Regions from separate parts of the Paenibacillus sp. KS1 genome, predicted to be linked through region 1. Evidence: riboswitches for the same ligand, from Rfam matches in the RefSeq annotation. Region 1 holds a riboswitch; each other region holds the start of a gene.
What was found. Region 1 has a riboswitch for thiamine pyrophosphate ahead of BBG47_RS22470 (YkoF family thiamine/hydroxymethylpyrimidine-binding protein). Riboswitches for the same ligand answer to the same signal wherever they lie in the genome.
Positions count from the first base shown of each region.

Region 2: linked by a shared signal. The riboswitch ahead of BBG47_RS07120 (ECF transporter S component) and the one ahead of BBG47_RS22470 (YkoF family thiamine/hydroxymethylpyrimidine-binding protein) in region 1 are both predicted to bind thiamine pyrophosphate.
Region 3: linked by a shared signal. The riboswitch ahead of BBG47_RS24345 (hypothetical protein) and the one ahead of BBG47_RS22470 (YkoF family thiamine/hydroxymethylpyrimidine-binding protein) in region 1 are both predicted to bind thiamine pyrophosphate.
Region 4: linked by a shared signal. The riboswitch ahead of tenA (thiaminase II) and the one ahead of BBG47_RS22470 (YkoF family thiamine/hydroxymethylpyrimidine-binding protein) in region 1 are both predicted to bind thiamine pyrophosphate.

Region 1 is NZ_MAIS01000086.1:1,968-10,003, forward strand. Features, by position in the region: gene BBG47_RS22455 (serine hydrolase domain-containing protein) at 1-278, shown strand, start outside; gene BBG47_RS22460 (response regulator transcription factor) at 361-1,056, shown strand; gene BBG47_RS22465 (HAMP domain-containing sensor histidine kinase) at 1,040-2,422, shown strand; TPP riboswitch at 2,617-2,723, shown strand; gene BBG47_RS22470 (YkoF family thiamine/hydroxymethylpyrimidine-binding protein) at 2,868-3,461, shown strand; gene BBG47_RS22475 (ECF transporter S component) at 3,547-4,122, shown strand; gene BBG47_RS22480 (ABC transporter ATP-binding protein) at 4,124-6,001, shown strand; gene BBG47_RS22485 (energy-coupling factor transporter transmembrane component T family protein) at 5,988-6,773, shown strand; gene BBG47_RS22490 (hypothetical protein) at 6,861-7,148, shown strand; gene nrdR (transcriptional regulator NrdR) at 7,271-7,750, opposite strand; gene BBG47_RS22500 (alpha/beta-type small acid-soluble spore protein) at 7,879-8,036, shown strand, end outside.
Region 2 is NZ_MAIS01000014.1:60,557-68,592, forward strand. Features, by position in the region: gene BBG47_RS07105 (sensor histidine kinase) at 1-1,050, opposite strand, end outside; gene BBG47_RS07110 (response regulator transcription factor) at 1,043-1,696, opposite strand; gene BBG47_RS07115 (MFS transporter) at 1,936-3,351, shown strand; TPP riboswitch at 3,568-3,681, shown strand; gene BBG47_RS07120 (ECF transporter S component) at 3,771-4,367, shown strand; gene BBG47_RS07125 (ABC transporter ATP-binding protein) at 4,432-6,015, shown strand; gene BBG47_RS07130 (energy-coupling factor transporter transmembrane component T family protein) at 6,012-6,800, shown strand; gene BBG47_RS07135 (DMT family transporter) at 7,020-7,955, opposite strand.
Region 3 is NZ_MAIS01000104.1:2,469-10,504, reverse strand. Features, by position in the region: gene BBG47_RS24370 (MDR family MFS transporter) at 1-693, opposite strand, end outside; gene BBG47_RS24365 (ABC transporter ATP-binding protein) at 960-1,814, opposite strand; gene BBG47_RS24360 (ABC transporter permease) at 1,831-2,598, opposite strand; gene BBG47_RS24355 (thiamine-binding protein) at 2,595-2,888, opposite strand; gene BBG47_RS24350 (ABC transporter substrate-binding protein) at 3,051-4,109, opposite strand; gene BBG47_RS24345 (hypothetical protein) at 4,079-4,279, opposite strand; TPP riboswitch at 4,476-4,589, opposite strand; gene BBG47_RS29565 (hypothetical protein) at 4,881-5,033, shown strand; gene BBG47_RS24340 (queuosine precursor transporter) at 5,195-5,905, opposite strand; gene BBG47_RS24335 (FMN-binding protein) at 6,330-6,839, shown strand; gene BBG47_RS24330 (FAD-dependent oxidoreductase) at 7,032-8,036, shown strand, end outside.
Region 4 is NZ_MAIS01000001.1:174,790-182,825, reverse strand. Features, by position in the region: gene BBG47_RS00820 (ABC transporter ATP-binding protein) at 1-178, shown strand, start outside; gene BBG47_RS00815 (DeoR/GlpR family DNA-binding transcription regulator) at 162-947, shown strand; gene BBG47_RS00810 (histidinol phosphate phosphatase domain-containing protein) at 1,035-2,051, shown strand; gene BBG47_RS00805 (hypothetical protein) at 2,142-2,636, opposite strand; gene BBG47_RS30360 (MerR family transcriptional regulator) at 2,645-2,848, opposite strand; TPP riboswitch at 3,049-3,151, shown strand; gene tenA (thiaminase II) at 3,280-3,981, shown strand; gene thiM (hydroxyethylthiazole kinase) at 3,978-4,823, shown strand; gene thiD (bifunctional hydroxymethylpyrimidine kinase/phosphomethylpyrimidine kinase) at 4,823-5,638, shown strand; gene thiE (thiamine phosphate synthase) at 5,635-6,348, shown strand; gene BBG47_RS00775 (linear amide C-N hydrolase) at 6,475-7,479, shown strand; gene BBG47_RS00770 (polysaccharide deacetylase family protein) at 7,557-8,036, opposite strand, start outside.

The sequences.
Region 1 (8,036 bases):
AATTTCATCCGCAGGAATTGTTGACGCGTCAGGAAGCAGCGACTATTATATGGCGTATGGCATTCAACCATGTGGGTACAGGACCGAAAGAAGCCCGGCTCAGCGGCTCCACCGATACCTGGGCGCGCGAAGGCGTTCAGTTCGTCATTGCCAAGCAATTATTTGGGCCTGAAGTTATCCAAGGGAAAGACGGGGCGTTCGACTATCGATCCAAGCAGCCGATACTGAAGCAAGAAGCTGCAGCAATGCTGTCTACGTTCGCTGACAATTTATTCTAATTCAACACAACTCCCGATCCATCTGCGCTTAGCCGCAAGTGAATCGGGAGTTATTGTTGCATACATAGAGGTGGAACAACAAATGAAAACCATACTTATCATTGATGATGAAGCCGAGATTCGGGAACTGCTGACCATCTATTTGACCAACCACGGCTATGCCACGATTACAGCCGGGAACGGTGCCGAAGCGATGACCATCTTGCAGGAGCAGTCCATCGATTTGGTCATAGCCGATATTATGATGCCACAAATGGATGGCTTGGAATTGCTCAAAAAAACACGGCAGAATTCGCAAATTCCGTTTCTCTTTATTTCTGCCAAGTCTGACGATATGGATAAAATCTACGGCTTGCAGCTAGGGGCGGACGATTACGTGGGCAAGCCCTTCAACCCACTGGAAGTCGTCAGCCGCGTTCAAGCGCTGTTCAGGCGAATCGACTCTTTTGCCAAGGTGGATAGGCAGGAGCAGGAAGTTATCGAAATCGGAGATGTGAGGCTGAATACAAGGAGCTGCCAACTGTTCAAGTCCGGCATCCCAAGAGAATTGACATCATACGAATTCAAGATTGTGGAGCTTCTTATGAGAGAGGCTGGCAGAGTATTGACCAAAGCGCATATTTACGAGCAGGTGTGGGGCGAGGAATACATCGGAGACGAAAATTTAATTATGGTGTACATAAGCAAAATCCGTGAGAAAATTGAGGATAATCCGAGAAAGCCTGTTCATCTCATTACGATTAGGGGGTTAGGTTACCGTTTTGAAAAAAGCAAATAACCTCTCCGGTCGACGTCCCTTAAAACGGGTATTTTTTCGAAATTATGCAGTGATCTGCGTCCTGATGATAGCAGCGATTATTGTATCTCTCCTTAGCACGAACCTATTTATGAGGCGATATATAGATGAACTGGTCGTTGCTCAAATTAATGGAACGGATATTTATCGGTACCCTTTCCACAACATCAGTGGGCATTTGCTGGACAAGTACGGCGGTTGGTTCGAAATCGTGAATGAGTCAGGCGAGATCATTTTTGTCAAAGGAAACAAAGAGGACGACATCAAGCATTACGAAGACGGTCAAATGTATGCCAAGATAGATGTAGAGCGCAACGATGATGCAATCTCCTACCATGCATACCAAGCCAAAGGGCCGAACGGCGAATCTTATGTATTGCTGTGGAAAATTCCTGAGCGCTTGTTGAAATTATCAACTGCGACAACGATCTTTGGTGCATTGTTAGCTATTTTATTATTTATCCTGCTTTACTTTTACGCCCGCTATTCGGTTAGACAAGTGAAAAAGCCGTTGCGGCAAATCTTAGAAGGCATCAAAGAGATGGAGCACTTCAATTACACGAAGCGGCTTCATTATTCAGCCGAACAGGAATTCGCGGAAATACAAGATGCGTTTAACGGCATGGCTGAACGATTGCAGCGCACTTCTGCTGAGAAGGAAGCCGCCGAGAACAATAAGCGAAACATGCTGCTGCATCTATCGCATGATTTGAAGACGCCGATTACTTCGATTTACGGTTATTCGCAGCTTCTGTTGGACAATCAGGCATTGGAAGACAAGGATACCCGCAAATATATTCAATACATTTACGATAAGTCAGCTTATATGGCCAATTTGATTAAAGACTTATTTGAACTGGCGAAGCTGGATGACAAGCATACGGAATTGAGCAAAGAGAAAGTGAACATTACGAAATGGTTCCAGCAGCTCGTGGTGGAATTTTATCCGGAAATAGAAGAGAAGGGATTTGAGCTGGAAGCACATATCCCGGAAGAACCGCTCTATGTCAAGATGGACAAGATTCATATGAGTCGCGTCATCACCAACTTAATTAGCAATGCACTGCGATATAATCCAGCGGGAACGGTGCTCTATGTGTCATGTGCACGACAAGAAGGAAACGTTATACTGTGGATCGGAGACGACGGAATTGGCGTTCAGGAGCCGATCAAAGAACATATTTTCGAGGAATTCATCCGCGGCGATGGGCCGATCAAAGACAGTACAGGCTTAGGTCTCGCCATTTGCAAAAAAATCATAACGCTCCATGATGGCACGATTGAATTAACGCAGGATCAGTGTTACCATACCTTGTTTCAAATCACGTTGACTATTACGGAGGACTAGAGTCCCTTCACGATGTCGGGCATCACCTTCAGGCTTCGATACCACGGATCGTTTGCATGCCGGGATCTAGCCCATTGCAATAATAGCTCCAGTTTGAAGTATCCCTTTTGGTGTTGCACCCTTTACAAACGGATCATCACGTGTATAATGAAAGCTGTCAAGCATATGAACGATGGAACAACTGCATAGTGAATTTCGAACACTAGGGGTGCTGTAACAAGCTGAGAGACAGCGGCAACGCTGTTAACCCTTATAACCCGAACTAGATAATACTAGCGTGGGGAAGTGTAGTCGACTGATTGATATAAGTTGCGGCTTCATCATGTTCGTCATTGCATGAAGCCATGTTATACCCTTGTATCCTCAAGCGTAACTGCACCGACTCACGGTGCAGTTTTTTGTTGTCTGCTGACCACAATTTGATTCGTCAGGGAGGATATAAGTTATGAGTCAGTTATCTTGTGGTACAAGCCGCATCGTTGGTTGTCGCTTTTCCATCTATCCGATGAGCGATCGCTTTGTTGAACTTATTTTAGGAGCGTTGCGAGACACAGACATGTCCAAGGTATGGTGCCATACCGATGATGTCAGCACTTGGGTTCGTGGGCGCAGTGAACACGTATTCGATGTCGTTCAGTCTATCTATTTACATAGCGCGGCAAGTGGAGAACATGTTGTGCTGAATGCTACGTTCTCTGTTGGCTGTCCGGGCGACACACAAGGAGATGCCTTCATGAGTACGGACGAAATTCGAATGAATGCGGAACGATATCAAGCGATTCCTCTCAAGGTCGCAGCTCATTTTGCACTCTATCCGCTCGGAACGGCAGATTACATGGATACGATCTATGAGATCATTGGCCTTGCTAAGGAAGAAGGCACTTTCGATGAGAGCGCTCATTATGCAAGCCGCTTAGAAGGAGATGCACAGCGAGTATTCGCTACACTTGAGCATGCCTTTAATCGGGCGAGAAAATCAGACAAGTCCCATGTGGTGATGACAACTACGATGTCAGCCAACAGCCCTTCCACAAGGTAGCAGCTGAAGAAAAAGAATTTCCAAAATGCAAACTACAAACCCAACGGACTCATCCGATCATCGTTCTAAGAAAAGAGGAATGTTCATGAATTCGCGAAACAGTCAATGGAAATTACGAGATATCGTCGTTCTCAGTTCATTATCTGTCGTGTTTGCCGTCATTTATCTGCTCTTCCTGCAAATAGGCAATGTGCTTGTTGGCTTTATGGGGCCAATGGGATATGAAGTCATCTTCGGCATTTGGTTTATCGTATCGATCATCGCCACCTATATTATCCGCAAACCGGGGGCTGCGGTTATTTCAGAGACAGTCGCTGGATTGGTTGAGGTATTAATCGGCAACGCCGTAGGACCTATTTTGATTGTATCCGCCCTTATTCAAGGTTTAGGCGCCGAAGCCGTATTTGCCGCTACAAGATATCGGAATTATTCAACCAAAGTGCTCATGCTGGCTGGGGTGGGCTCCGCTGTATTCAGCTTCGCGTGGGGGTATTTCCGCAGCGGTTATGCGGCCTACTCTGTTGGTCTCATCATCGCGATGTTCGTCGTTCGCTGTATAAGTGGCGCACTCATCTCAGGTCTGCTTGGCAAATGGATTGCGGACGCCTTGGCCAATACAGGAGTTCTTAGAAGCTTCCCAATTGCAAAGGGGCAGCGATAACATGGCAAGCCCAGCGCTTCTCAATTCCAAGCACCCAGCACAATTGACTATACAACATGACGTCGAGCACGGATCTCATATTGCACTGGAAGCCACTGATCTGACACTCGCCTTCGAGACCGAAGGCGAGCCCGTCTTATCCAACATCAATGTCACCCTGCATGAGGGGGAAACCGTTCTGCTGCTAGGCCCAAGCGGATGCGGCAAGAGCTCGCTAGCCTTCTGCCTTACCGGTCTGTATCCACATGCAATAGACAGTCTCGTTGAAGGCAGTGTCCTCGTGTACGGCAAGCCAATCGAACAGTACGATTCTGGTGAAGCGGCCCAGCATATCGGAATTGTATTTCAAGATTTCGAAAGTCAGTTCTGTATGCTGCGTGTAGAAGAGGAAATAGCCTTTTGCCTAGAAAATCGGGATTGTCCTCGAACTGAGATGGAATCCATGATTCAAGAGGTATTAGAAAAGGTGGGATTACTCGCATGGCGCCATGCGTATATCCACGAGCTATCGGGAGGCATGAAGCAGAAGCTGGCTCTCGCCTGCGCTCTAGCCCTTCGCGTGCATGTGCTTGTGTTGGATGAGCCCACCTCGAATCTCGATCCGTATACAAGACACCAATTCGCTGCGCTCATTGCAGAGCTGGCACGCAAGGAAGGGATGGCTCTGCTCATCATTGAGCACCAATTGGACGATTGGATCGGTATGGCGAATCGCCTGCTCGTGATGGATGAGGATGGAGCTCTCGTCTTTGACGGGCTTCCTGCCTCCTATTTCAGGCATCATGCATCTGAAGCCAAGTCACGCGGTATCTGGCTTCCGCAAGCGCTGGAACTGCAGCAATTCATCCGTGAGTGGTTTAATCGCAGCAACAGTAGCGATAGCAGCAACCATGACGATAGTAGTAACATTTTCGATTTCAGCAATTATGATGAGCAGTTCGTTCATCAGCATCTCGAGTCCGCAGAACCCGCACTAACCGACGAGGATCTACTGGACCTGATGCTGTCGCTCCCTGAATCCGCGCAGCAGGATGTGATGCGTATCCTAACATCAGCTCAATCGAACGGTTCCCCACGGGAGCCTGAGAAAGTCCTGCAAGCGAACAACCTTGTCTATCGGCGTAAAGGGAGAGTAATCCTCGATCACGTGTCCCTTACTCTGCATGCAGGGGAATGGGTGGCACTTGTCGGTCCGAACGGAGCTGGGAAGTCTACGCTCGCTTCCCTCTTGTCTGGATTGACACAGCCGGAGGAAGGTCAAATCATCCTGAATGGCATGCCTCTTCATCGATATGCAGAGCGGGAGCTGAGAGCCTTCATCGGATATGTATTCCAGAATCCAGAGCATCAGTTCATTACCGATACCGTGTTCGATGAACTTGCATTCGGGATGCGCTTGCAGCTTCTGAGCGAAGAAGAAGTACAGCAGCATGTTGGAGAAGCCTTGACACGCTTCCGCTTGAACAAGGTTGCCAATGCCAATCCCTTCTCCATCAGCCAAGGGCAGAAGCGAAGACTTAGTGTCGCTTCCGTTTTTACCGACAGCCAACAGCTATTGTTATGCGATGAGCCGACATATGGACAAGACGCTTATACATCCAAGCAGCTGATGGACACCCTCCAAGAACGAACCCAAGCAGGAGCTACTGTCCTGATGATCACGCATGATATGGAGTGGGTTCAGACCTATGCGGATCGAATTATCGTGCTAGATGATGGTTGCATACGGTTTGACGGCAGCCCTTCCAAGCTGTGGAGGGAGCACCCTGAGCTCGTGGAGAAGTGTCATCTGCGAATGCCGATGAACTTCGCGGTGGCATCTCGCCTACTTGCACAGACGTCAGGTATCGAAGGAGGAGATCATCCTGATACTCCATGATTGGAATCCAAGCATTAAGGGGCTTGCGATCATTATAGCGGTTATTATGCTGTCATTGACGTTCGATCCGGTTACACCGCTTGCAGCACTTGTCTACATCGTTCTATTTACATTCCTATTAGGGAACATATCATGGCGTAAATGGCTGCTTAGCTTCTGCCCCTTCCTCATTATGGGCATCGGCTACGTGTGGACGGCTCTCGTCTTCCCGCGTTCTGCCGATCCCGCTTCAAGTGCCATTCTATGGAAGTGGGGGTCGTTCATCATTACAGAGGCCACGTTCCAGCAGGCGATATCACTCGGACTCAGAGTGCTTATCTTCTCCGCCTTGTCGCTCATCTTCATCTTGACGACAGATCCTGTTCGCTTCATGCTGAGCCTGATGCAGCAGTGCAAGCTGTCGCCCAAGTGGGCATACGGTATTCTGGCAGGCTATCGCTTCCTACCCTTCTTCAAGGAAGAACTGCGCATCATACAGGATGCCCACCGCATGCGAGGCATAGAACGGGAGCGTGGCTGGAAGAGCAAGCTGCGGGCATGGAAGCGTTATGCAATTCCACTGCTCGCTTCAGCTATCCGCAAGTCGGAGCGTGTAGCTGCCGCCATGATATCGAAGGGACTCACAGGCCGACGTGGAAGAGCTTATTATGTGAAGCTTCGAGTTACATGGAAGGATTGGGCCTTGCTCTTCCTTCTGCTAGGCGGAATCGCGTTATGCTACTACGTATCCTGGAAACTTGGGTTCGTACAATGGTATCAAGGACAATTGTGACACAGTATGACACCCTTTTCGTACATCCTGCATAACATATCTAAGCACATTGTGTGTTCCGCTATTATGCGAAAAGGAGGTCTTTCTATGCCTAAAAAAATCACACCTAAGAAGATTACGTCTAAGACGTTATCCCCCCATTACTCCAAAAGTGTAAAGTTCTTAAAAAAATTCGTAAAGATAAAGGCCAAAAACGGTAACATATATACAGGCACCATCGTGAAAGTAGATAAAAAGAGAGTGTACTTAAAGGTCAACTCCGTAAAGCATGCGGGAAAAGTACACACTTCATTTTTCCCTTTCATCTTGCCGTTGGTGCTCTTTGATCTCCTTGCTATCGTGCTGCTTGATACCCGTAGACGAATTATTTTTTAACGGTCTATTCTCCCTCAAATTGTTGAGGGAGTTTTTATTTGGCAATCCGCACAGTAATAGATTGCTCTATAAAATATAACAAACCCCTCAAGCATATGTTGCTTAAGGGGTTCTGGTATGAATTATTTATCTGGATGTTCGCCAAGGGCGTTCTTCGACAGAAGATGATTCAGTTCCTTCATAAACATGCTGATATCCTTGAACTGACGATAGACCGATGCGAACCGCACATAAGCAACTTCATCTACTGGATAGAGCTGCTCCATGACGAAATCACCGATGACACGGCTGTCTACCTCCGCATGGGCGGTATCGCGCAGCTGCTTCTCGACCTCCGAAGCAATCATCTCCAGCCGTTCCACAGATACGGGACGCTTCTCACAGGCACGAATAAGTCCGCGCAGCATCTTATCCCTACTGAACTCTTCCCTGCTTCCATCCTTCTTAATAACGATGAGCGGAGTCTCCTCCACCATCTCGAATGTAGTAAAGCGTCTGCTGCACAGCTCGCACTCCCGCCTGCGGCGAATAGACTTATTGTCGTTCGCTGGACGAGAATCAAGTACCTTTGTTCCTAAGTGGTCACAATAAGGACACTTCATTTTCGTTCCTCCGTTCTACTCTTGATGTTTATCACAATTCACTTTTTAAAAAGTTACCAGTGGTTACCTGTAATGATCTTTGAAAGAATGCACACAATACAATTACCAACCGCAAGGAGGTGAATCAAATGAGCCAAAACAATCGTTCCAGCAACAACTTGGTCGTACCTCAAGCGACTGCAGCTCTTGAACAAATGAAGTTCGAGATCGCACAAGAGTTGGGCATTGCCATCCCATCTGACGGATACTATGGCAACATGGCAACTCGTGACACGGGTTCTATCGG
Region 2 (8,036 bases), on a different contig from region 1:
AGCCTGAACGCAACAGCTTTCCGCATTCTGATCATTCAAGGTCAACTCAATCGAATGCTGTTGCAGAGGTAGCTCATATTTCGCAATGACTTGATCAAGAAGATTAACGACATGAACATTCTCAATGTTCAGCTCTTCCGTCTGCAAGCGAGACCATTCCAACAGCTTCGTAACGAGCTCGGACATATCATCCGTTTGCGACTGTATGACATCCATGTAGGTGCCGTCATCCAGACCATCCTTCACCCCTGCGGAATATGCCTTGATCACGGCAAGCGGTGTCTTCAGTTCATGTGAGATGTCACGAATGAGGACACGCAAGTTCCGGTTCTTCTCCTCCAACTCTTGATGCGCCTGCTTCAGCTTATCACTCATCGTATTAATGCTATGTGCAAGATCCTCAATCTCATCTCCTGTTCGGATATCAACTGTCCGGTATCTTTGTTCTGCGATATCCTCTGCCGTGTTCTTAAGCTGCTCAATTGGCTTCACTGTTCGCTTGGAGAACCAAGCAGCGAGCAGTAGCGCTAGTGTGAGCGCACCAACTGCTATAATTAAATTGAACTGATTGACGATACGTATCGTCTCGCCGGAATTGGCTACCGATTCGCCTGCTGCGAAGATCATTCCTTCCTTCATGACAAATGTAACGAGAACGCTCGACTTCAACTTTTCCTGCTGATACGACTTCGTAACTGTCCCGCCGCGCATTAGCTGTGCAAGGCTCTCTTCCGTGAGCCAGAATTTGCTCATCGCAATCCTCTCCCGCGTAAATTGTTCGCGCAGTGTCCAATTCAAGCGGTCAATGTCATGGTCGTAGGATGCATGAACGATTGTGAAATGGTAATCATCCGCTACCCGCTGAACTTCTTCAAGGAGCTGCTTCGACTCTATGCTGCGCAACCTCTCCACCGCTTCCGCCAACGCAGCACGCTTCTGATGGACAAAATAATTTGGCATAAAGAACGTATTCACACAATACGAGAGTCCGAACACAACGACAAGAATAAGCGCAATTTGCACAAACAGCTTGCGACTAAGCTTATTCATGGCTATTCGGATGCTCGAAGCTGTAGCCCATACCACGGTGCGTCCGTATCCATTCCTCGCCGATCTTCTCCCGCAAGCGGCGTATATGCGTATCTACCGTACGTTCCTCACCGAAGTAATCATAGCCCCATACATGATCAAGCAGCGCTTTGCGCGTTAAGACCTGCCCCTTGTTCAGAATAAAAAACTTCATCAATTGAAATTCCTTCTTCGTAACCCGCAGATCAATTCCACACTTGCTAATCTTCTGTCCTTCCATATCTACCTGGATATCCCCGAATAGATATTGTGCCTGCATGTTCAGCAGCTTCTTCGCCCTCGCCAGCAAAACCCGAGGATCGAACGGCTTCCGAATATACTCATCCGCTCCAGAATCAAGAGCTGTCAGCTCATCTTCGTGCTCTCCCTTGGCCGTAAGCATGAGCACCTTCAACTTCGAATTCGCTTTGATTTCTCGACACAACTCAATCCCGCTCATCTGCGGCATCATCCAATCGAGCACTGCCAAGTCCAGCGGCTGGTTGTAATAGATCTCAAGCGCTTGACGCCCGTTCTCTGCCGTAAACGTTCGAAAGCCCTCTTTATCAAAATAAGCCGCTAAAATTTTCAACATATGCGGTTCATCGTCTGCAATAAGTACATTCATTTACTTTGTATCTCCTTACCCTTGTATGTCTTGCGTTGAGTGCATTCTATATTATTGCATTTTTAATTGAATAAGGAAAACCCCACTGCTATACTGGAAGCAACAATAATGAGGAGGCGTTAAGATGAAGTGCGTAACATCAACTGGGGCAGGTATTGATCGGGGATAACGCATAACACCCCTGTAAACTGCGCAACTCCCCTTTAGCAAGAGAAAGGGGATTCCTATTCGTGGAACAAATGAACAATGACAACCGCATCGATGCGGCAGAACAAGAACAACCCGTGTATGCCTTTCCCAATGTGAAGAAATCGATCGCGTGGTTAAGCTTTTTAGCTTTTTTCAGTGTGTTGAATGAGACTGTTTTCAACGTATCATTGCCCGACATCGCATACGATTTCAATATCACTCCGTCCGTTGCGAATTGGATCAACACATGCTTCATGATTACCTTCGCGCTCGGCTCCATCATTTATGGCACCCTGTCATCCCAATACGGCATTAAGAAGCCGCTGCTCATCGGTGTGCTCATCTATGGTAGTGGCTCGTTGCTCGGTTTCTTTGCCCATGACTACTTGTCAGCTGTATTGGCAGCCAGATTGATACAAGGTGCCGGGGCTTCGGCCGTGCCCGGACTCATCATGGTTATGGTCACTCGCTACGTTGGAGAGCAGCATCGAGGCAAGGCGTTCGGCATGATTGGTTCTATGGTAGCGCTTGGTGAAGGGATTGGCCCAGCTGTAGGCGGTGTACTGGCAGATTATGTGCATTGGTCCTACCTGTTTGTCATTCCGGTAATGACGATAGTCAGTCTCCCCTTCTTCTTGACCGCACTGCCGCAGGAGCCTTCTCGCAATGGACGAACAGATATCATCGGCATTGCCCTCTTGTCAGCAGGCATTATTCTATTTACCTTGTTTACTACGACATATGTCTGGTTCTATCTTGTCTGCAGTATGATTCTCGTTCTTGGGTTTGCCTTCCATATCCGCCGTATTCGCGAGCCGTTTATTGCTCCATCCCTGTTCGCTAATCGCCCATATGTACTCGGCACGCTTGCTGGTTCCATTTTGCTAGGAACGGTAGCTGGATTTATCTCGATGGTTCCTTACTTCATGCGGGATGTACACCAACTTTCGACCGCCGTTATCGGCAGCGCGATCATTTTCCCAGGGACACTCAGCGTCATTCTGTTCGGCATACTCGGTGGAACTCTCGTTGATAAGAGAGGAACTTCATTTGTATTTGTCGCTGGAATAGGTCTCGTCACATTCAGTTTCGTCACGCTCATTGCATGGGGGAATGATTCTCCATGGCTGATGACGTTCGCCCTCGTGCTCGTGTTCGGAGGGTTGTCATTCATTAAGACGGTTATCTCTGCTTCCGTTGCAGAATCACTAGCACCTGACCAAGCAGGAGAAGGAATGAGCATGCTTAGTTTTGCATGCTTTATGGCTGAAGGCATCGGCATCGCTGTAGTCGGCGGCCTGCTTACACACGGTTGGCTGTTGACTTCGCTAACGCCTGCTGTTGCCGAAGAAGCTTCATTCCCCTTATACAGTGGCCTGATTATTCTGCTCATAGCAGTTCTTGCTTGCGGAGGGATCGTATACAGCTTGGCATTGAGACGACATTCTACAGCTTCACACGATTAACTATTAATGAGGATCAGGGTTTCTTCCTGATCCTCATTTTGTTCTATTCTCTCTCCAAATCTCCTAAACACGCTCACCACTCCTCCTCTTCTATGTTGTCCAGCGAACAATTTCAACCTCATAGACTTCTAACTTCCTCGTATCTTTTATGTTTTTTTTGTAAACATTTCGTTGTCAACCTAACATGAATATTGTATGATATGAGCAATTGCATAGTCATACAAATTCGGGGGCTTGAGGAATCAAGCTGAGATTGTAGATAAGTATACCGCTACTGACCGTTAATCTGATCTGGGTAATGCCAGCGTAGAGAATCTGTATTTGTCATGTGATCATGCTCTGCTGTGATCTAGGACTCTTCTACCGTCTGGTTGCCAGACGGTTTTTTGTATGCTAACTATACAACAAAGGAGAGGGTTATGTTGCCAGAACAACAGAGAAGCAACAAATTAAAGTTCACGGATATTCTCATTACCGTGATGATCGGGGTCGTATTTGGTGTGATCTTCAAAATGTGGGAGAGCGTCTACAGTCTCGCGAAGCCGCTGTTCCCGCAAGCAGGACAATTAACATATGGCATGTGGTTTATGGCTGGCCCATTCGCGTACCTGGTCATTCGCAAGCCCGGCGTCTGCTTCCTGGCAAGTCTTGCTGCCGCTAATTTATCGGCTATTCTTGGCTCTGCTTGGGGACTGGAGACGATTGTGTATGGCTGTGTACAAGGTCTGGCAGCAGAATTGGCATTCACCATGACCGGATACCGCAAGCACAGCATCGTCATCGCAGGCATCGCTGGCATTCTGTCCGCAGTCGGCTCATTCATGATCGATCTCGGTTACGGATATGCAGATTACGAGACATGGGTGCTCGTCTTGAAGTACGGACTTCGTGTCATTAGTGCGTTCATCTTCGCTGGCGTATTTGCCGGCTTGCTCGTTCGCGCATTGGAAGCGACAGGGGTGACCAAATCCATACGTCCTGTATCCAAAGAGGATTACGCGGTACTTAATCAATAGCACGCATAATATGAATAGATAAAATTTGTGCGTACGCCACAAATTCGGAATAAGGTGGTTACACATGCAACAGGAATCTCATGCGAACTCGTCTGCATTTGTTGACCGCTTGCGCCTAACATTTCCAGGAGAGGATTCCTTGCTGTTCAAGGACCTCTCCTTCCACATTTCTACCGGCGAGAAGGTACTGCTCCTCGGGCCAAGCGGTTGCGGCAAATCAACACTGCTGCAAGTATTAAGCGGAATTATGCCCCACTCTATTGAAGTGCCGATGAAATACGATCAGATTAAGCTTCCTTCAAGCTGGGGCTTCGTATTCCAAGATCCGGACAGCCAGTTCTGCATGCCATATGTAGATGAAGAGCTCGCGTTTGTACTGGAAAATCTCTCGATCCCCTATGATCAAATGCCAGCATACATGACAGGCATACTTGAAAGAGTGGGATTGCAGTTCAACAATCTGCATACAGAAATCCATACGCTATCCCAAGGCATGAAGCAGCGGCTCGCGCTTGCGTCCGTCCTGCTGCTAGAACCAGAGGTGTTGTTCCTCGATGAGCCCACAGCGCTTCTTGATCCAGAAGGAACGAAGCAAGTCTGGGACACCGTGAAACAAGCTGCCGATTCCTCCACTATTCTAATCGTGGAGCATAAAATCGAGCATGTTATCGACATTATCAATCGTGTGGTGCTATTCGACAGCACTGGACAAATCATTGCGGACGGTGAACCGCAGAGCGTATTTCTACATCATAAAGATAAGCTCGTTGAATATGGTATATGGTATCCCGGTGTATGGCAGGACTACAGTTATTCAAAAGCCTTCCAAGCCATATCGCAGCAACGAACGGCGAACGGATATCAACAGCCTCATTGCAAGCAGGACGGTGGGCTCACCTACGCGCGTCTGCAAGCTGTGCAGCCACTGCTCTCTTTGCGTGATTTTAGCGGCTACTATGAAGAAATTCGTCGCATATCCGTCCCCAGCGTAGATATTTATCCGGGGGAATGGATTACGATTATCGGAGAGAACGGGGCTGGCAAGAGCACACTGCTGCTGTCTCTTATGCAAATTCTGCGTACTACAGGCATGTATCTTATTGAGGGTCAAGAGCTGATAGCACCGGCTCGCAAGCGATGGTTCCCGCGATTCAGAAATATGGGAAAGCAGCCTCCAGCCGAACTCGCCTTCGTATTTCAGAATCCTGAGATGCAGTTTCTAACGGATTCGATCTTTGATGAGCTTGCTTATGAACCTAGGCAGAACAACTGGGATGAATCGGACATTGCACATAGAGTGGAACAAATCTTGGAATCATTCGATCTGAATATCGAACAGGATCGGCATCCGTATCATTTGTCACTTGGTCAGAAACGCAGATTAAGTGTCGCTACAGCGATGATGCGTAAGCGTCCGATGCTGCTCCTGGATGAGCCAACCTTCGGGCAAGACGCTAAAAACACATTTGCTATATTGGAAAAGTTGAACCGTCTTCGGACAGAAGGAACCGCCATAGTCATGGTGACACATGACATGAATATCGTGAATCGTTTTGCAGATCGGATATGGCATGTTGAGAAAGGCCAACTGATCGAACAAGAAGTTTCCCCACGTGGACAGACAATGCGGGAGGTGCAGATGAAATGAAGCTGCTCGCTCCCAAATCGGAAACATGGCTTCATCAGGTTAACCCTGCGCTCAAGCTTCTCGTCTTTCTCGCTCTGCTCATCGTTGCGCTGCTTACCCGAGAGCTTGATTTTGCATGTTATCAGCTAATCTTGTACACACTGCTGTTGTTTCTATGTAGCGGCCACTCTACGAAGAAGCTGCTGTTCGTGACAACACCGTTCCTTCTCCTGTTCGTCTCGACAGCATCCACGATGATCTTGTTCGGCAAGGGGGAGCATGAATGGTGGTCATGGGGAATAATCCGCATTACAGAGGAGAGCTTCCTCCGCGGACTTGTCATCGGAGTGAAGACACTTTGCTTCGGCATGCTCGGCATTACATTCGCCTTCACGACGAAGCCAATATTGTTATTCTATGCGCTGATGCAGCAATTCCGGCTTCCGCCGCAATATGCTTATAGCTTCATCGCTTCCTTGCGGCTGCTCCCTGCGATCTGGGAGGATTACCGAGTTCGCACGCATGCCCTGCAAATCCGCGGCGTTCAATACAGCAAGGGATTTAAAGGGATGTATGAGCGTCTACGCATGTACGCTCTGCCACTGCTCGCACAGAGCATTCGCCGTGCACAGCGAGTTGCTGTCGCAATGGAGGCGAAGCGGTTCCAGATGGGTCGATCACGTACCTACTATTATATTACACGCTGCCATTGGCGCGATGTATGGTTCACTCTGCTCATGGTTGGATTAATTACGCTCGCCTATATGGCCGCACTGCACTTCCCGTTCACCGGCTCGACCGTCTAATTGGCTTCAGATACAATCTGATAGGTAATTTTATTTTATCATCCAAGAAACTCTCCCAGATCTAATAAGGAGAGTTTCTTCTCTTTCTTCTCTAGCATGGAGATAAGATTCGACAATAGTCTTGTTGACGCGTCCAAGCTGGCTGATTGTATCCCTTCAGAGTGTTGCATATTCAAATCTACCTTCGATTTACGGTATATGACCACGTTTCATCTTCTGTCACTTTACCGATTGACTGATGATCGATGTCTTAGCTCTTCCTCTCGGCTGAATGGTTGCCAAGCATACACCTGCCAGCACGAAGACAAGACCCACAGCAATCGACCACGTCATGCTGTCGCCGTACAGCCATACGGACAATAGTGAGGTTACGATTGGCGTCAAGTTCAAGTATATGCTCGCCTTGCTCGCACCGATCTGCTGCACGCCAAGGTTGAAAATAATATAACCGATAAGCGTTCCGCATACGACCATATACGCCATCTCCGTCCAACCTTGCAGAGACATATCGGGAACTTTACCCCAACCCCCTTCAAATAGCGAACTGACTCCCAGAAACAGAGAACCTAACAAGGTCATTACTGTAGTCGTGAACAAGGGAGAGACATCATGCACTACCTTTTTCCCAACAAGACTATATATGACCCCGCACATTAATGCTGCCAGAAACAATAAATCTCCTTCGTTGAAGGACAAGCTAGCTAATCGGTGCCATGAGCCCTTCGTAATTACGATAACCACACCGATGAAGGACAGCGCAAGGCTAATCCCAAACTTGCCGCTCCATCGTTCCTTGAAGAATAACATCGCACCAAGCGATACGAACAGCGGCATCGTCGCAATGATGAGTGAACCGTTAATTGCAGACGTATAATGCAGCGCCATAAAGAACAACGCATTGTATCCGAAAATTCCCGTAAGCGATACAATGAGAAGCCCCTTCCAATTATCCTTCCATGCACGGATATTCCACTCTGATCGCATCGTGAGCAGCACCGCTAAGATCATCCCTGCCAATGCAAATCGAATCGTTGCGGCTACGAGTGGAGGAATCTCGGTAATGACATGAGCTGCTGTAGAAAATGATCCACCCCAAAATAACGGCACGAGCAGCATAAGCACATAAATGCTTCGGTTAGACTTTTGATTACTCATGATAATCGTTCACCCTTTAATTAGATAATATGTTTAAACATTTAAACATACTTAGCAAAAAAAATAAGCACTTCTTGCACA
Region 3 (8,036 bases), on a different contig from region 1:
TAGACTTATAATAACTGTTGAATCCCAAGCGTACTCTTTGCCTCCAAGCTCAAGCGCGAACATAAAGCTGACGATTGCAACGACGAGTGTAATGGCTCCGCCCCAGTCAATGCGCTGCTTCTTGGTCGTAGTCTTCTCCTTATAGAACTGCATAATGAACCATAGGGAGATAAGGCCAAGCGGCAAGTTGATGTAGAATACCCACTCCCAACCGATATATTGGGTAATGTATGCGCCAAGCAGAGGGCCCGCCACACTCGATACTCCGAACACCGCACCAAATAGCCCCGTCATCTTACCCCGCTTCTCAGGCGGGAACACATCGAAAATAATCGTAAACGCGATCGGCATGACGGCACCGCCGCCAATCCCTTGAATCGCACGGTAAATTGCAAGCTGAATCATGCTGTCCGCTGTTCCGCACAGCGCACTGCCGACCAAGAAGACGAGCAAACCAAACACATAGAACCGTTTGCGGCCATACATGTCGGACAGCTTTCCGAAAATCGGCATCCCTGCCATTGTCGCTACCATGTAGGCTGACGTCACCCACACGTACAAATTAAAGCCGCCCATCTCGCCTACAATCGTTGGCATCGCCGTTGCAACAATCGTATTGTCCATGGCTGCCATCAGGATACCAAGCAGCAGGCCGGCAACGACCATCCGCAGATTGCTTTCTTTCGTAATCATTTGAATTCATTCCTCCTCAGGACACACCGTCATCTCTATACAGCAATGCACAGAGTTGCGGCTATCCATGTCTAACGAGATTTAATTATAATCTTTGCCTCTAACTTTTTCCACCAGAAAATGAACAGCGGGTCATTCCAGGCAGCGGGCAGGATACATATATAAGATTTGAGATGGATAGATAATAAGGGATTAGAAAGGGCTGCATCTCATCTCTATATTCTCCCCAAAAAAAGCTGCCTCTTATTAAGAGACAGCTTCACGCTTCAACGTATAGGAGATGAAGATTGTATACTACGCAGCAGATCGGACAGTTCGCGCTTCATGCGGACGAACTCGGCCTCAGAAGCCAGCGCTTCCGTTCGCGGCCGCGCGAACGGAACAGTAACTCGCTCTAACACTTGCGCGGGGCGGTTGGATAGTACATATATCGTATCTGACAGCAGCAGCGCTTCCTCAATGCTGTGTGTAATGAACAGCACCGAGCGGCGATTGCGTTCCCACAGGTCAATGAGCCAGCGCTGCATATCACTGCGTGTTAGCGCGTCAAGTGCACTGAACGGCTCATCAAGCAGCATCAGCTCATGGGGGCTCATCATTGCGCGTAGGAAGGCGACACGCTGCTGCATGCCACCGGACAGCTCATGCGGATACGAGCGTTCATAACCCGTCAATCCAACATTGCTTAGCCAGCGGCGCGCTTGCTCCCGCGCCTCCTTCTTCGGCTTGCCTGCAATTTCTGGAGCGAGGATAACATTGTCCTCCACCGTTCTCCATGGGAACAACGCGGGCTGCTGCGGCATATAGCTGATATGGCCTGTCTGACCAACCACGTTCTGCCCATGGACGAGAATATCCCCTTCTGATGGACGAAGCAGACCGCCAATGAGATGGAACAGTGTGCTCTTCCCCGATCCGGATGGGCCAATAATTGAGACGAACTCTCCTGCTTGCACCGTAATGGATACTTGATCGAGCACATGAAGCCGTCCCGCTCGACCGTCAAATGACATGCTGACATCACGCAGCTCAAGAGCGGCCTGCTTCTGTACTGCCTCATGCTGATGCACATGATCAGCATCTCGCTGGGCAACTGGCTGTTGTTCGTTTGTTGTGATCATCTTTAACGCTCCCCCTTCACCCCTGTTTATTGTCACGGCGCCAATGAATGAGCAGCCGTTCCAATGCACATACGAGGCCGAACATGGCCAAGCTCAATAGAATGACAACTGCGATTGCCACGAACATGCGATCCGTGCGATAGGCTGCTTTTTGCAGTACCATGTAGTAGCCGATCCCTTTGTCCGTCCCGAGCCACTCGGAAATAATCGCACTCATCACGCTATACGTCCCTGCTATTTTCAAGCCTGAGAAGACAGATGGAAGTGCATGGGGCAGCTCCAGCTTCCAGAACAGCTGCGACCGGCTCGCGCCCGCCATACGCATATAATTCATCATCGTGCGGTCTGTCTGGGCAAGACCATCCAGGGTAGCCACGCATACGGGGAAGAAGCATACCAGCGTAATGGTGACAATCTTCGGCATGAGACCGAAGCCGAACCAGATCATCAGCAGCGGCAGCAGCGCAATCGTCGGGATATTCTGACTGACTATGACAAGCGGATAGATCGCCCGCTTCAGCCACGGCATCGGATGAAGCGAACAAGCCAGCAGCAGGCCGACAGCGGTGCCTACACAGAAACCAATGAGCGTCAATTGAACAGAAGCCCATGTATGCATAAGCAGACCGCCACCATTGCTTACGGCCTCTTGTACAATATCGAGCGGACTGGGCAGCATCCACTTCTCAATGCCTGACACCATTACTCCTGCCTGCCATATGGCGAGGAATATGATAAATGCAATGATCGGAGGACCGATCTTCGCGATTCGACGTCCACTCATGGCCGGTACTTCACCGTCAATTCATCCATCGTAATGCCGGAAGGCTTATACACAATCTTTACTTGCGACAATACATTGATGCTTCCCATCTCAATCATGGCCTTGTTCATATCCTCAATAATACGGAAGAGTTCACTAAGTTCGCCTTCCATCGTTGTCTCCAGTGGATTTACCTGATATTTCACACCCGATGCTTGAATGACTTCGATTGCACGATCTACATAGGGAATTACGTCTTCCCCATTTTTCGTCTTCGGAATGATCTGAATGCTTACTAAACTGTTCGCCATCTTGCTTCTCCTCCTCTTTCTCAATCCTCATGTAATGATCAACTTGTAACGGTCTTGGTGACGATTATCTCGTATCGATATCCTATAACGATATACACAGGTAACGATATACAGCAAAAGGGCGCATATGCGCCCATTGCCTATTCCTATAACCGTATAGGCTTATGAAGCTGGCAAGAAGTCATTCGTAAACGCCTTGTCTACATCGATGTTCTTATCCATTAATTTGTTCTCCACGAGCCAATTCATGTAATTTGCCCATACGTCACGCTTTTGCTCGCCCCAGCGAGGTGCATCGTCTTTATACTTCGGACTGAGCCATTTCTGGCTTGCGATAACCAGGTCTTTGTTCAAATCCGGCACAGCTTTAAGCAGCAGGTTGGCTGCATCTTCCGGATTGTCAATCGCATATTGATAGCCCTTGGACGTAGCACGCATGAATGCCTTAATCAATTCAGGATCTTCCTTGATCAGCTTCTCGCTTGTCGAAAGAACCGGCGTATAATAGTCGAGTTCCTTCGCATATTGATTGACGTACAGCATATCAATCGGCTCACCGCGAAGCTCTGCTTCAATACCTGTCCAAGCGTAAAAGATCCACGCGAAATCAATATCCTTCTTCACGGCTGTAAAGTAATCGGCATTGCCCATGTTGACGCTCTTCAGCTTGCTATAGTCGCCGCCGTCCTTTTCCATAATCGTGCGGATAATCATCTCCTCAACCGGAGAACCCCAGCCGCCATACGTTTTGCCTTCAAAGTCCTTAGGTGACTTGATGTTCTTGTCCTTCGGCGCGGCAAAGCCTGATGTATTATGCTGAATGATCGCACCAATCGACACGATCGGAACATTTTGTTGTCGAGCCATCGTAATACTTTCCTGAACACTAACACCGAATTGCGCTTCTCCCGATGCGATCATCGCATCTGATGCGCCAGTACTCGGCTGCAATATCTCGACATTCAGACCTTCTTCCTCATAGTAGCCCTTCTCCTTGGCTACATACAAGCCGGTATGATTCGTATTTGGCGTCCAATCAAGCACAATCTTAACATCGCGCTTCTCCTTCGCTTTATCCGTTCCTTGCTCCTGTGCCGTGTTCCCCTCTGTCTGGCTCCCTTGTCCTGCTTCCTGACCCTTGCCGCCGCAAGCAGCGAGCGCAAATGTCATCATGATAACGAGCGCCAGCATCAACCCTCGTGTAAAGCGTGTCCGTTGCATATGATGAATCCCCCTTCTCTTCCTTCCCTCACTAGTGGAGAGCCGATCATGAATTTAGAAAGTGCTTCGATAACGCCTGCCGCATTCACCAGTTGGACGATCCGCTCGATCGTATATGTATGGATGAGCAAGTTCCCGTCCCGCCGTCCTGCAACACGATTCAGATCCACAAAAAAAAGCGCCCCCTCTGGGACGCTTTGTGTGCCGTTCTACGCGTATATGCGAATGTGCATCATACGATGAATCACGTCAATAAGGTCATCCGGCATTCGTTCATCCGTACAGCAATTATGTCCATTCTGCCCAAAGCAGCGCACATTCATGCAGAGCATGACGAATAAGCAAGCAACCTAATTATAACAATAATGACGCGGTTCAACGTCTTTCCTACGCTGGCATTACCCAGATCAGGTGTAAGGGTCGGTATCTTAATGGGATACAATCTCAGCCGGCCAAATTCCAGCACCCCTAGCGTGCATATGCAGTTATCGAAGCTACCATATTACACGGGTAATTATAGTCCTCATCCATCAGAAAGTCCAGTGACAAACAGAAATTGCAAAGTGTCCGCTGATCATTAGGGCAATGCTTATATCTCCCATCAACTTCGTTATTCGTATGCTTTATGACAGCAGATTGCTCATATTCACTAGATTCCTGTCGAAAAAAGTTCCATGTGAAACAAGGGACAATCTTCCATTTTAACTCAAAATAATTACCTCATTGATTTCTTGGCGTAGAGGATGTCTGTATGATACGATCACCAAAATCGTGATTGCATTCGGCCTGCTGCTTGGCTGCTTCGTGCTGCTGTGGCTGGAGCATTCCCTGCCTCATATGGATTTGGAGAATCCGAATCAACGAATTCGCATCAATATCGAACAGAAATCATTCCTTATCATTGCGGCCATCACCCTTGATTGACGGACTGGTTCTAGGCATAATGCTTCTAGACAAAATGCTTCTAGACAATGGTGACCATACTAGAGTACATATACAAAAGACCCCAACACCATATCGGTATCGGGGTCTTCTTTATATAATGAAGTTAGAGCCGCTTTACTAAGTCAACCAATGTGCGCTCCCTACTTCGCTTGCTGCCCTTCCACATCTTCACGAACAGGGAAGCTTCTAGCCCAATATAGAACTGGTGTCGACAACACCGAGATGATGAGCTTAATGACATAAGTAGTAATAAAGATTTGGAACCATACATCCCAAGGCACCATGCCAGCAAACGCAATCGTACAAAATACGAGCGAATCCGCCATTTGGCTAATTCCTGTACTACCATTGCTTCGAATCCACAATTGGCCTGCCTTCGGGTATCGTTCCTTCACCCAACTAAAGAGCTTCACATCTAAGAACTGACTGACGAAATACGCGGTCAAGCTTGCTACGACAAGGCGCGGCATCAAATCAAAAATATTCGACAGCGATGCTTGTGCCGTACGCGCCATATCAGAAGCCTCAGGCGTAAAGCGAAGAGCCATCTGCATAATAATCGTCGTCATAATCAACGTGAAGAACCCGAACCACACTGCGCGCTTCGCTTCCTTACGGCCGAACTTTTCATTCAACAGATCCGTTGTCAAGAACAGCGTTGCATTCGCCGTGTTGCCAAGTGTCATGACAATGCCGAACATCTCAATCGTCTTGCCAACTTGGATATTAGCGATGACCGTCATTACACCAATCCAAGCATATAGTCCCGACTTGCCAAATGCCCGGTAGCAAATCAAGAAGAAGGCAAAGTTCGCAAGGACGAACAGAATGCCCCAAGTAAAGTTGAACATATAATAAAATTCCTCCCTAGTTTTGATTACGCGGGATGGTTACGAACCGCGGCGCTCAGGCGCAAGCCATAACTTTACCATATGCATATCGTTCATGCCAATAGAAAAATATCACTGAACAGCGATGCAATTATCCCTTATATTAAGTGGAAGCAATTATTTTACATGGATGGATGAACGTTACCGATGCCCCTCTCGTATATTGTGAGCGATATGGAGGGAATATATTGTCATACATAGCCGCATCGTCAATGCCAGCTAATAAACAGTCGTGGAAAAAGTTTGGTTTAGTTAAAGATTTACCCTTTATGTGTGATATATATCACATTAAATAGAGGGAGTTAATGTTAAAATGACATTGTAAATCTGTTAGTTATAATTTTCACAAAGTAATTTTGAACTAAAGAAAAGGTGGGGACTCTTTATGAAAAAGAAACTTGTACTGTTACTATCCGCAGTATTGGTAGTAGGTATGTTGGCTGGTTGTGGAGATAAGAAAGAAGAAGCTGCAAAACAACCTGAAACAAACACATCAACAGAAGCGAATAAAGACGCTGCTCAAGTAACATTGAAAGACGGCGACTTCCATGCAGAATCTCCTGATTTCGATGAGAAATCCGGTTGGAAAGAAACAATGGACATCACAGTTAAAGACGGCAAAATCACAGCTGTAAACTGGGATGGCGTTCATAAAGATGGCGGAGATTCCAAGAAAAAGCAATCTCAAGACGGCAAATACGGTATGAAAGCTGGCGGTGCTTCTTCCGAATGGCACGAGCAAGCTGAAAAAATGGAGCAAGAACTTATCGCTAAGCAAGATCCAGCTGCGATCACTGTAAACAACGAAGGTAAAACAGACGCTGTATCCGGCGTATCCATCCACGTTGGCAGCTTCGTGAAACTTGCTCAAGAAGCACTGGCTAACGCGAAGTAAGATAAGTCTACTCCTTCCTTGATCACATAGAGATAACACGGAAGCTCCGCAGTAGGAAAGCAAAATGGGCACAAGCAGCGTATGAATGCTTGAGAGCCATATATCGCTTTTTTATTCGCGGAGCTCCCTTGTTCGCATTAGATAGTTCAATTTTTAAATATCGACAAATAAGCATTACAACGGGGTGAAACCATGAAAGAGATCGTTGTATTGGGCGGCGGTTATGGTGGCGTACTGACAGCGAAAAAGCTGGCGAAGCGTCTGAAGAAAGACAAAGACATTCGCATTACGCTCATCGACCGTAAACCTTTCCATACGATGATGACGGAGCTGCACGAGGTTGCAGCATGCCGCGTCGAAGAAGAAGCAATCAAAATGGACCTGAAGCAAATCTTTGCAGGTCTGAAAGTAGACGTTGTGCTGGACGAGATCGAGAACATTGATTTCAACGGACAGAAGCTGCATGGCAGAAAGAAATCCTACAATTACGACCATCTTGTTATCGGTACAGGTTGTAAGCCATCCTTCTTCGGTATCGAGGGTGCAGAAGAGAATTCCTTCTCCCTCTGGTCGTTCGAGGATGCAGTTAAACTGAAACAACAAATTCGTCAAATGTTCATGGACGGGACGAAGATTTCAGATCCAGAGCTGCGCAAGCAAATGCTCACATTCGTCGTTGTTGGCGCCGGCTTCACTGGTGTCGAAATGGTCGGCGAATTGGCGGAATATCGCGAAGAGCTGTGCCATGAGTTCCATGTGGACGAATCTGAGGTTCGCCTCGTCGTAGCAGATATGGCTCCGAAAATCCTGCCAATCCTGCCGCAAAAGCTCATTGACAAAGCGGACAAGTATCTCCGCAAAATGAAAGTTGAAATTATCACAGGTGCGAAGATTTCCGGCGTTACGCCGAATTCCGTTGTCCTTGGCGATAATGAAATCAAATCGAGCACGGTTATCTGGACTGCTGGTGTCGAAGGTTCTGACCTTGTAGGCAACCTCGATGTTCAGCAGCAAGGACGCAAGCGCATTTTGACAAATGACAAATTGCAGTCCGTTGATCACAAAAATGTGTATGTTGTCGGCGACAACATCTTCTATATTCCGGAAGGCGAAGAGCGTCCTGTACCGCAAATGGTTGAGAACGCCGAGCACTCTGCTGGTCTTATCGCACATAATATCGTGGCTGACTTGAAGAAT
Region 4 (8,036 bases), on a different contig from region 1:
AACGGTACGCAATGTGACCATGCTTGGCAACATTACGCGTATGGAACTAACGGTTCAGGGTCAGCATGTCGTCGTCGATCAGATTCATCGCAATTCCGATTGGGTGAGCGTCGGCTCTACCACGACGGTATACCTCCATCCGAAGGACGTGATTCCGCTTCATGATGCTACTGCCTGAAGAACGTAGACAGCATATTTTAGAACAGCTGAATCGACATGGCAAAATTCAAGTTGCTTCCCTCGCCAGCGTATTAACGGTTACGCCCGAGACCATTCGCAGGGATCTCGACGAGTTGGAAGCAAAGCAGATGCTTAAGCGCGTGTACGGAGGCGCGGTTGCGTATTCGCATGTGAAGATTGAACCTCATTTTGATAAAAAACGAAGCATCGAGCAGTCGGCAAAGAAAGCAATCGGGGAAGCTGCGGCCGCGCTCATTCAAGATGGAGATACAATCGTGGTCGATGTAGGCACGACGACTGTTGAGCTTGTTCGCGCCATACGCGGTGTCGTCGGCGTTACGATCGTGACGAATTCTATTCCTGCTGCCGAACTGCTCATGGAACGGCTGGAAGCCAAACGATTTGACGGCAAAGTCATCGTACTCGGGGGAGTTACGCATCCAGAGCAGAAATCGATTGCAGGCGCCTTAACCTGTGAACTGCTTACACGCTTCCACTTCGATAAGGCGTTCATCTCCTGTGCAGGGATGACACCAGCGGGAATCAGTGATTACGACATGGAAGAATCGATCTGCTCCACCTTAATGATTGAGCAATCCGAGCAGGCATATGTGCTTGGAGATTGTACCAAGCTCGGGGAGACACAGTTGTGCCGCATCTGTGACATGAGCAAGGTCACCGCCATCATATGCGATGCACCTATGCCAGATAAATGGAAGCGCAGCGGATTGCAAGTAGGTTGGATTACGACGGCTTGCGAGCCATAAGAACATAGCGAAGTTATATGTCGAAGTAACACATCACTTCATACATCACGAATGAGCCACTATGACATAGGATGGGATGCGATCATTATGCTGTATTATGTAGACTACCATATGCATTTGGAGGAAGGCCCTTATTCGTTCCGCTGGCTTGATCGTACAAATCAAGCATTCGATCACTTCCATCCAATTGCTGAACCACAACATTCTCGCGCATGGCTCGAAGCGAGTTATGCGCGTATGCATACAAGACTGCAGCGAGGAGCTTATGACGAATCATGGCTCGATCTCTACTTGCAAGAAGCGCTGCGCAAAGGACTGCGGGAGGTCGGAATCGTGGATCATCTCTATCGGTTTCGAGAGACGCTCCCCTACTTCGAACGTCACCTCGATATCGGCGACTCCCCGCTAGGCCGCCTTCAGCATACATGGCTGCATCAAGTATGCACCGAGCGGATGGAGAATTTCGCAGCTGCCATTCAGGCCGCAAAGCCCAGATGGGCCGAGCAGGGAGTCGAGCTACGTCTCGGATTAGAGGCGGATTATTTTGCAGGTGGAGAGAAGGACTTGGAATCATTCATTGCGATGGCGGATTGGGACTACGTGATCGGGTCGATTCACTATGTGGATGGATGGGGATTCGATAATCCCGAGACTCAGTTCCGCTTCGATCAGGTTGATCTGTGTGAACTGTACGGACGCTTTTTCGATGATGTCGAACGAATGATTAACAGCGGTCTGTTCGATATTGCCGCCCATTTAGACAATTTGAAAGTATTTAATTATCGCCCAGCTGAGGAGCTGCTTCTCCCGTACTACGAGCGAATCGCACAAGCATTGAAACGGACAAATACAGCTACAGAGGTAAATGCAGGACTGTTCTACCGCTACCCGGTCAAGGAGATGTGTCCGAGTTCCTCCTTTATTGATGTACTGCTTCGACATGATGTCCCCTTTACCCTATCATCGGATTCTCACTTTCCAGACGACGTCGGCAAATACGTGGCGGACAATGCTCTTATGCTTCAGCAACGCGGTCAAGCCGAAATTGCCACATTCCATCAGCGCAAACGCATCATGCGACCGCTCGCAACTTCGACTTCTTAATAAAGAAAACCTAAAGCGAGCCCCCCCCTCTCTCCTGTCCCCAAATACACAATTCCCGGCGCAACGACTGCACCGGGGATTTCATGTTTATTATTTTATTTTCTTTCGAACCGGTTCGAATAACTGCAGCCAATAAGCGTTGCTGCTTCCTGCCGGGCTGTCATTTCGTATATGCTCCTCCAAGCAGAATCTTGCCTCCGAATCAGGCTCGTAGTCAGGATGCTCGTTCAATTTATCCATCAATAATTGCCACGATCCCGTAATATCATCTGTACTCTCCATCATGGCATACACCCCGCCGGAGAACCTAGCCTCCGCCAAATGACTTGGTATATCGATATTTTCTGGAATGGAGGCATATGCACCATAACCGTAAACGTTCGATTCAACGTCAGGGAGTGGTTCTTCATTTTTTCCAAATAGCCGTGCCGTTCCTTGCAGTTCAGCTTGCACGAGCCAGTCCACTAATGATTCGATCGCTTCTTCTTCTGGTGATGCGCTTACGACAACATGGCAAGCCATTCTCATTGGTGGAAGGGTTACGAATTTGATCGATGCTGGAGAATAACTCCACTGATTACTCATCGGCATTGTCACCTCATGCTAATCCCAATATCGAACCCTCTTAACCATGCTGTAATACGGATTGCAAGCACGGTCTGTTCATCATACATCCTCCAGCCAGAACTGGTATCGCGTTGACTCGCAAACAACCCTTGCGACTCCCAATGGCGCAGGGTTCGGCTCGTCACACCGATTTCCTGCGATAATTTGTCGATTCCTATCATGTTGCTCATCACTATCATCAACCTCTATCACTTGACGTATCATAAGGCGCCTTATGAGGTTATTGTATCAGTTGTCGCAGCGTCAATTGCAATACGAATCTTCACTCCAAGCACTAACAAATTATCGTTTTGACCGAATGGTTCAGAAAACTAACGTTTTACAATTATCTCCATCAATGCTAAAGTAGTTCGTAAGATGAATATGACGTGAAATCCACTAGGGGAGCCGCATAGGCGGCTGAGACAAGAATTCTTGGACCCTTTGAACCTGATCCGGGTAATACCGGCGGAGGGAAGTGGAGCCGGCCTCATGGTCTTTTTGTATGGACATGATGAAGCCGCTCCATTTCGGGGCGGCTTTTTTTGGCTGCCGCGAAGTGCTCCTTGACCAGATTTCAGCATGCATTCATCATCTATCCAATCATGCGGAGGTGCTGTTCATGCTTACATTTACGGAGGAACTGAGACACGAAGCGGAGCCGATATACGACGCCATTATGGAGCATCCGTTCGTTCGAGGTATTGCTGAGGGTACTGTCAAGAAAGAACAGTTGATTCACTACGTAAAGCAGGATTTTGAATATTTGAATGCCTTTATTCGGATTTACGGCATTGCGATTTCCAAATGCGACAACCGAGAGACAATGGCTCTTTTCAACGAGCAAATCTCATTCGTACTGAATAGCGAGACACACCCCCATCATAATTTTTGTAACGTGGCAGGCGTGACGTTCGAAGAACTGCAAGGCTACCCGCTCGCCCCTTCTGCGAGCCATTATGTGTCCCATATGCTTACCGTGGCCCATGAAGGAACCCTGGAAGATATTATTGCGGCTATGCTGCCGTGCCCATGGACATATACGGAGATCGGACAACGTCTGCTAAAAGAAGTGAATCCAGATGAGACCCATCCGTTCTATGAGTGGATTCATTTCTATGGAGACCTCGGCGGCGGAGTTACGGACAAAATGCGCCGAATGCTGGATGAATGGGCAGAATCGCTGTCGCAAGCACGCAAGCAGCAGCTGAAGAAGCATTTTCTGACTAGCTGCCAGTTGGAATATCTATTCTGGGACATGGCTTATCAAGTAGAAGACTGGCCGGTAGGCTTGACGGAGAAGGCAGAGGTGAAACAAGGATGAATGATATGCCTCTCTTTCCCCAACGTATTAAGGAACGGCGCCCCCTCATCCACAATATGACGAATATCGTCGTCGCCAACTTTACCGCTAACGGTCTGCTAGCCATTGGCGCCTCACCTGTAATGGCTTCAGCCAAGGAAGAGGTAGCGGACATGGCCAAGGCAGCAGATGCGCTAATATTGAACCTTGGCACGCTCGATACCGACATGATAGAAGCTATGCTAATCGCAGGGCGGTCGGCGAATGTACATGGCATTCCCGTTATTCTCGATCCAGTAGGCGCAGGCGCAACGCCGTATCGGACGAAGGTATCTGTGAAGATGCTCAAGGAATTGCGCGTCTCGATCGTGCGCGGCAATGCCGCGGAAATTGCCCAGCTTATGGGGGAAGCTGGCGAGATCAAGGGCGTGGATTGCGTGGAGTCTGAAAGCTCCCTTCGCTCCCCTGAAGCGTTGTTCGATCTTGCTGCGCGGGCAGCCGATCGATTCGGCACCATCGTTGCCATTTCGGGCAAAGAGGATGTCATTACAGACGGCACAACCGGCTACGTTATTGCGGGCGGTCATCCGATATTAACGAGCATAACGGGAAGCGGGTGCCTGCTAACATCGGTCATCGGTGCATTTGCCGCAATAGAGTCTGATTTATTGCTGGCGGGAGCCGCAGCGATGTCTTATTATGGGTGCGCAGCCGCCCATGCCTATCGAACAGCGGGTCACCGAGGACCTGGCAGCTTCCAGACCGCATTTCTTGATGCCTTGGCTGAGATCGACCTATTCGATACGGCGGCATCAACAATCACCCCTCGCCAAGCCTCCGCTAGAAGGAAGGTATGGCTATGATGGTCGCACGAGCATTGACGATTGCCGGTTCCGATAGCGGTGGCGGCGCCGGCATTCAAGCTGACATCAAGACCTTCCAAGAGCTGAACGTATTCGGCATGTCAGCGATTACGGCTGTGACGGTACAGAACACGCTTGGTGTTCACGGCGTATACCCGCTATCTCCTGAAGCCGCTGCTGAACAGATAAATGCCGTCGTAGAAGATATTGGGGTCGATGCTGTCAAAACAGGGATGCTGTTCAGCGCAGACATTATTGAGACAGTAGCGAATCGCCTTGAAGCATTCGGTTTGAACAACGTTGTCGTCGACCCGGTCATGATAGCCAAGGGAGGCGCAGAGCTGCTGCTGCAAGATGCCATAGAGGCCATGAAGAATCGCCTGCTGCCGCTTGCGCTGATTGTTACGCCGAACATCCCGGAAGCAGAAGCGCTTGCAGGAATGAAGATTGTTACCCTGCAAGATCGGTGCAAGGCTGCGATAAGAATTGCTGATTACGGCGCCAAGTTGGTCGTCATCAAGGGAGGCCACGACATGACGACCGAGCTGGCTGTTGACCTACTCTATGATGGAGCCCGCTTCACACTGCTGGAAGGCCGCAGAATCATGACCAAGCATACTCATGGCACGGGCTGCACTTACTCGGCAGCGATTACGGCAGAACTTGCGAAGGGCACTGTTCCCAATGAAGCGGTTCGTACTGCGCGGCATTATATTCAGGCAGCAATTGAGGAGACATTCGGGCTTGGCGGCGGCAACGGCCCGACAAACCACTGGGCATATCGGCGGCGGCAGATGGATGAGGTGGTCAGATGACAAGTGTAGAGAGTCGCGTAGCAGATGCCCGCATGCGTTCCTATTTGCGGCTGTACCTTGTGCTCGGCAGCGCCAATTGCAAGGCAGACCCTGGATCGATTGTCGAGGAAGCCATTCGCGGAGGGGCTACGATGATACAGTTTCGGGAAAAAGGCGCAAACGCGCTGAAGACAACAGCTAAGAAAGAACTCGCAATGCGCATTCAGTCGGTATGCAGAAGACACAGCATCCCCTTCCTCGTGAACGATGATGTAGAGCTGGCGCTTGCCTTGAATGCGGACGGGGTTCATGTCGGCCAGAACGACGAGCCAGCGGCGCAAGTCAGGGATCGCATCGGCAATAAAATACTCGGCGTGTCCGTTCATTCGGCAGCAGAGGCTCTGCTGGCTGAGGAACAAGGCGCCGATTATCTCGGCGTTGGGCCGATTTATTCGACTGCTTCCAAAGAGGATGCTCTTGAGCCGCAAGGCACTGCAATCATTCAGAGGTTAACAGAGATAACTTCACTTCCGATCGTAGGCATTGGCGGCATTACGGCAGAGCGTGCGCCACATGTAATTCGAGCTGGTGCAGACGGGATCGCTGTTATCTCTGCCATTACCCATGCGGAGAATGTATGTCATGCCGCGAGAGGACTTGCTTCCGGAACTATTCTCTCGGCAGCAGGATCGAGTCACCCAAGCGTCGCTTGCCTTTCTGTCATACCATGAATATCGTTGTCGTTCCAATTGTCGAACATTATGGAGGAGTCCGCCGGAAATAGGCGGATTCTTTTTGTGTGCCGCTAATAAGATATAAAAGTACGCGATTTAAGAAAATGAAAAGGAGGAATTGGAATGTGCACAAATATATCGATACCGCGAAAGTCGAAGAATGGCGGTATCGTCTCTGCAAGAACAATGGACTGGACATTGAAACTCAATTCCATCGTCAATTTTGTACCTCGCGGGCAGCCTTTTCCTGAAGCCAATCTTCCTGGAAACGAAATGAAATGGAAAAACAAATACGGGTTTGTTGGAGCAGGCGATCTGATTGAAGACTTCATCTTTTACTCCGACGGCTTGAACGAGCATGGACTTTCCGTTGCCGGGCTGTGGTTGTCCTGCAGCAAATATCCCATGCCTCGACCAGATACCCCCATCCTTTATAACTCCAATTTTGTTCCGTATCTATTGGGGAATTACAAAAATACCCATGAGGTAAAGGCTGCTTTAGCTGATTTGAACGTCATTAATATTTCAGAACTATATCCGTCCGCCTATGCGCTACTGCATTATATTATTAGTGATGCATCAGGCAATCATTTAATCGTAGAGTTCACTGAGGGGGAGATGAAAATTTACCCGAGCAAACTGGGCGTGTTGACGAATGAGCCTACATATCCTTGGCATCTTGCCAATCAAGAGCTATATCAGCACTTAAGCCTGGAAAACAATGCGCAAACCAGCTGTGGAGGCGACCTCTACGGCAGCGGCCAGCTTGGAATTCCAGGCGATCCGACTCCCCAATCCCGCTTTGCTCGATCTGCATTCCTGCAGAAAACGACTTTCCGTCCTGCCAACACGAAGGAAAGCATCGGGTTAGCCAGACAAATCTTGCAAACACTCACGGTCCCTAGCGGAACGGTCTATAAGAAGGGCTCCAGCACCATATACGATTGGACGCAGTGGTGTGTATACCGCGATCATACCAATCGCAGCTACTACTTTAACACAGACTTTAACAGCAAGCTTTACGGGATACACCTCACCCAATTAAATCTCGATGCCTCTGAACAAAGCCGAATCCAAATAGAAAGGCCTGCTTGGTACGAGGACATTACCGAAGCGTTTAACGCCTAACACGTCGTATGACCAATGAGCTCTCTCAGGCTGAAGTATTAAGAATAATACTATATTCTCAATACCTTCCCTATTTACTACGCATGCTCCAGCCTGATCAATTCATCCGTGCGTACGCATTTTAGCCCTCTACGTTCAGCCTCGTGCAATATATCGCGCAGCACCGTTAACATTTGTCCGGGGGCTTCCTTGTCAGCGCCGAACGTATCCCCACTGTCATGGAGTACGATAACTGCACCTGGCTCAATACGCTCAGACAGCAGCTTGCGCAAGTTGCGTTCCCCCGTATCCAGCTTCCAATCCCGCGCAATAATCGACCATAATACGAGCCGATACGATTTGCGCAGCAGAAACAGATCGCCTAAATTCAGTATCCCCCATGGAGGACGATAGAAGGTTGGCCGCTCTCCTGTAATGCGTTCAATAATGTCCGCAGAACGTTCCACATGCTCGCGTCTGATGTTCCGAGGCGTCATGACCCAATTCGGCATATGCGTATAATTGTGAATGCCAATCTGATGGCCTTCCTCATGCATGCGTTTCACAAGCTCGGGATA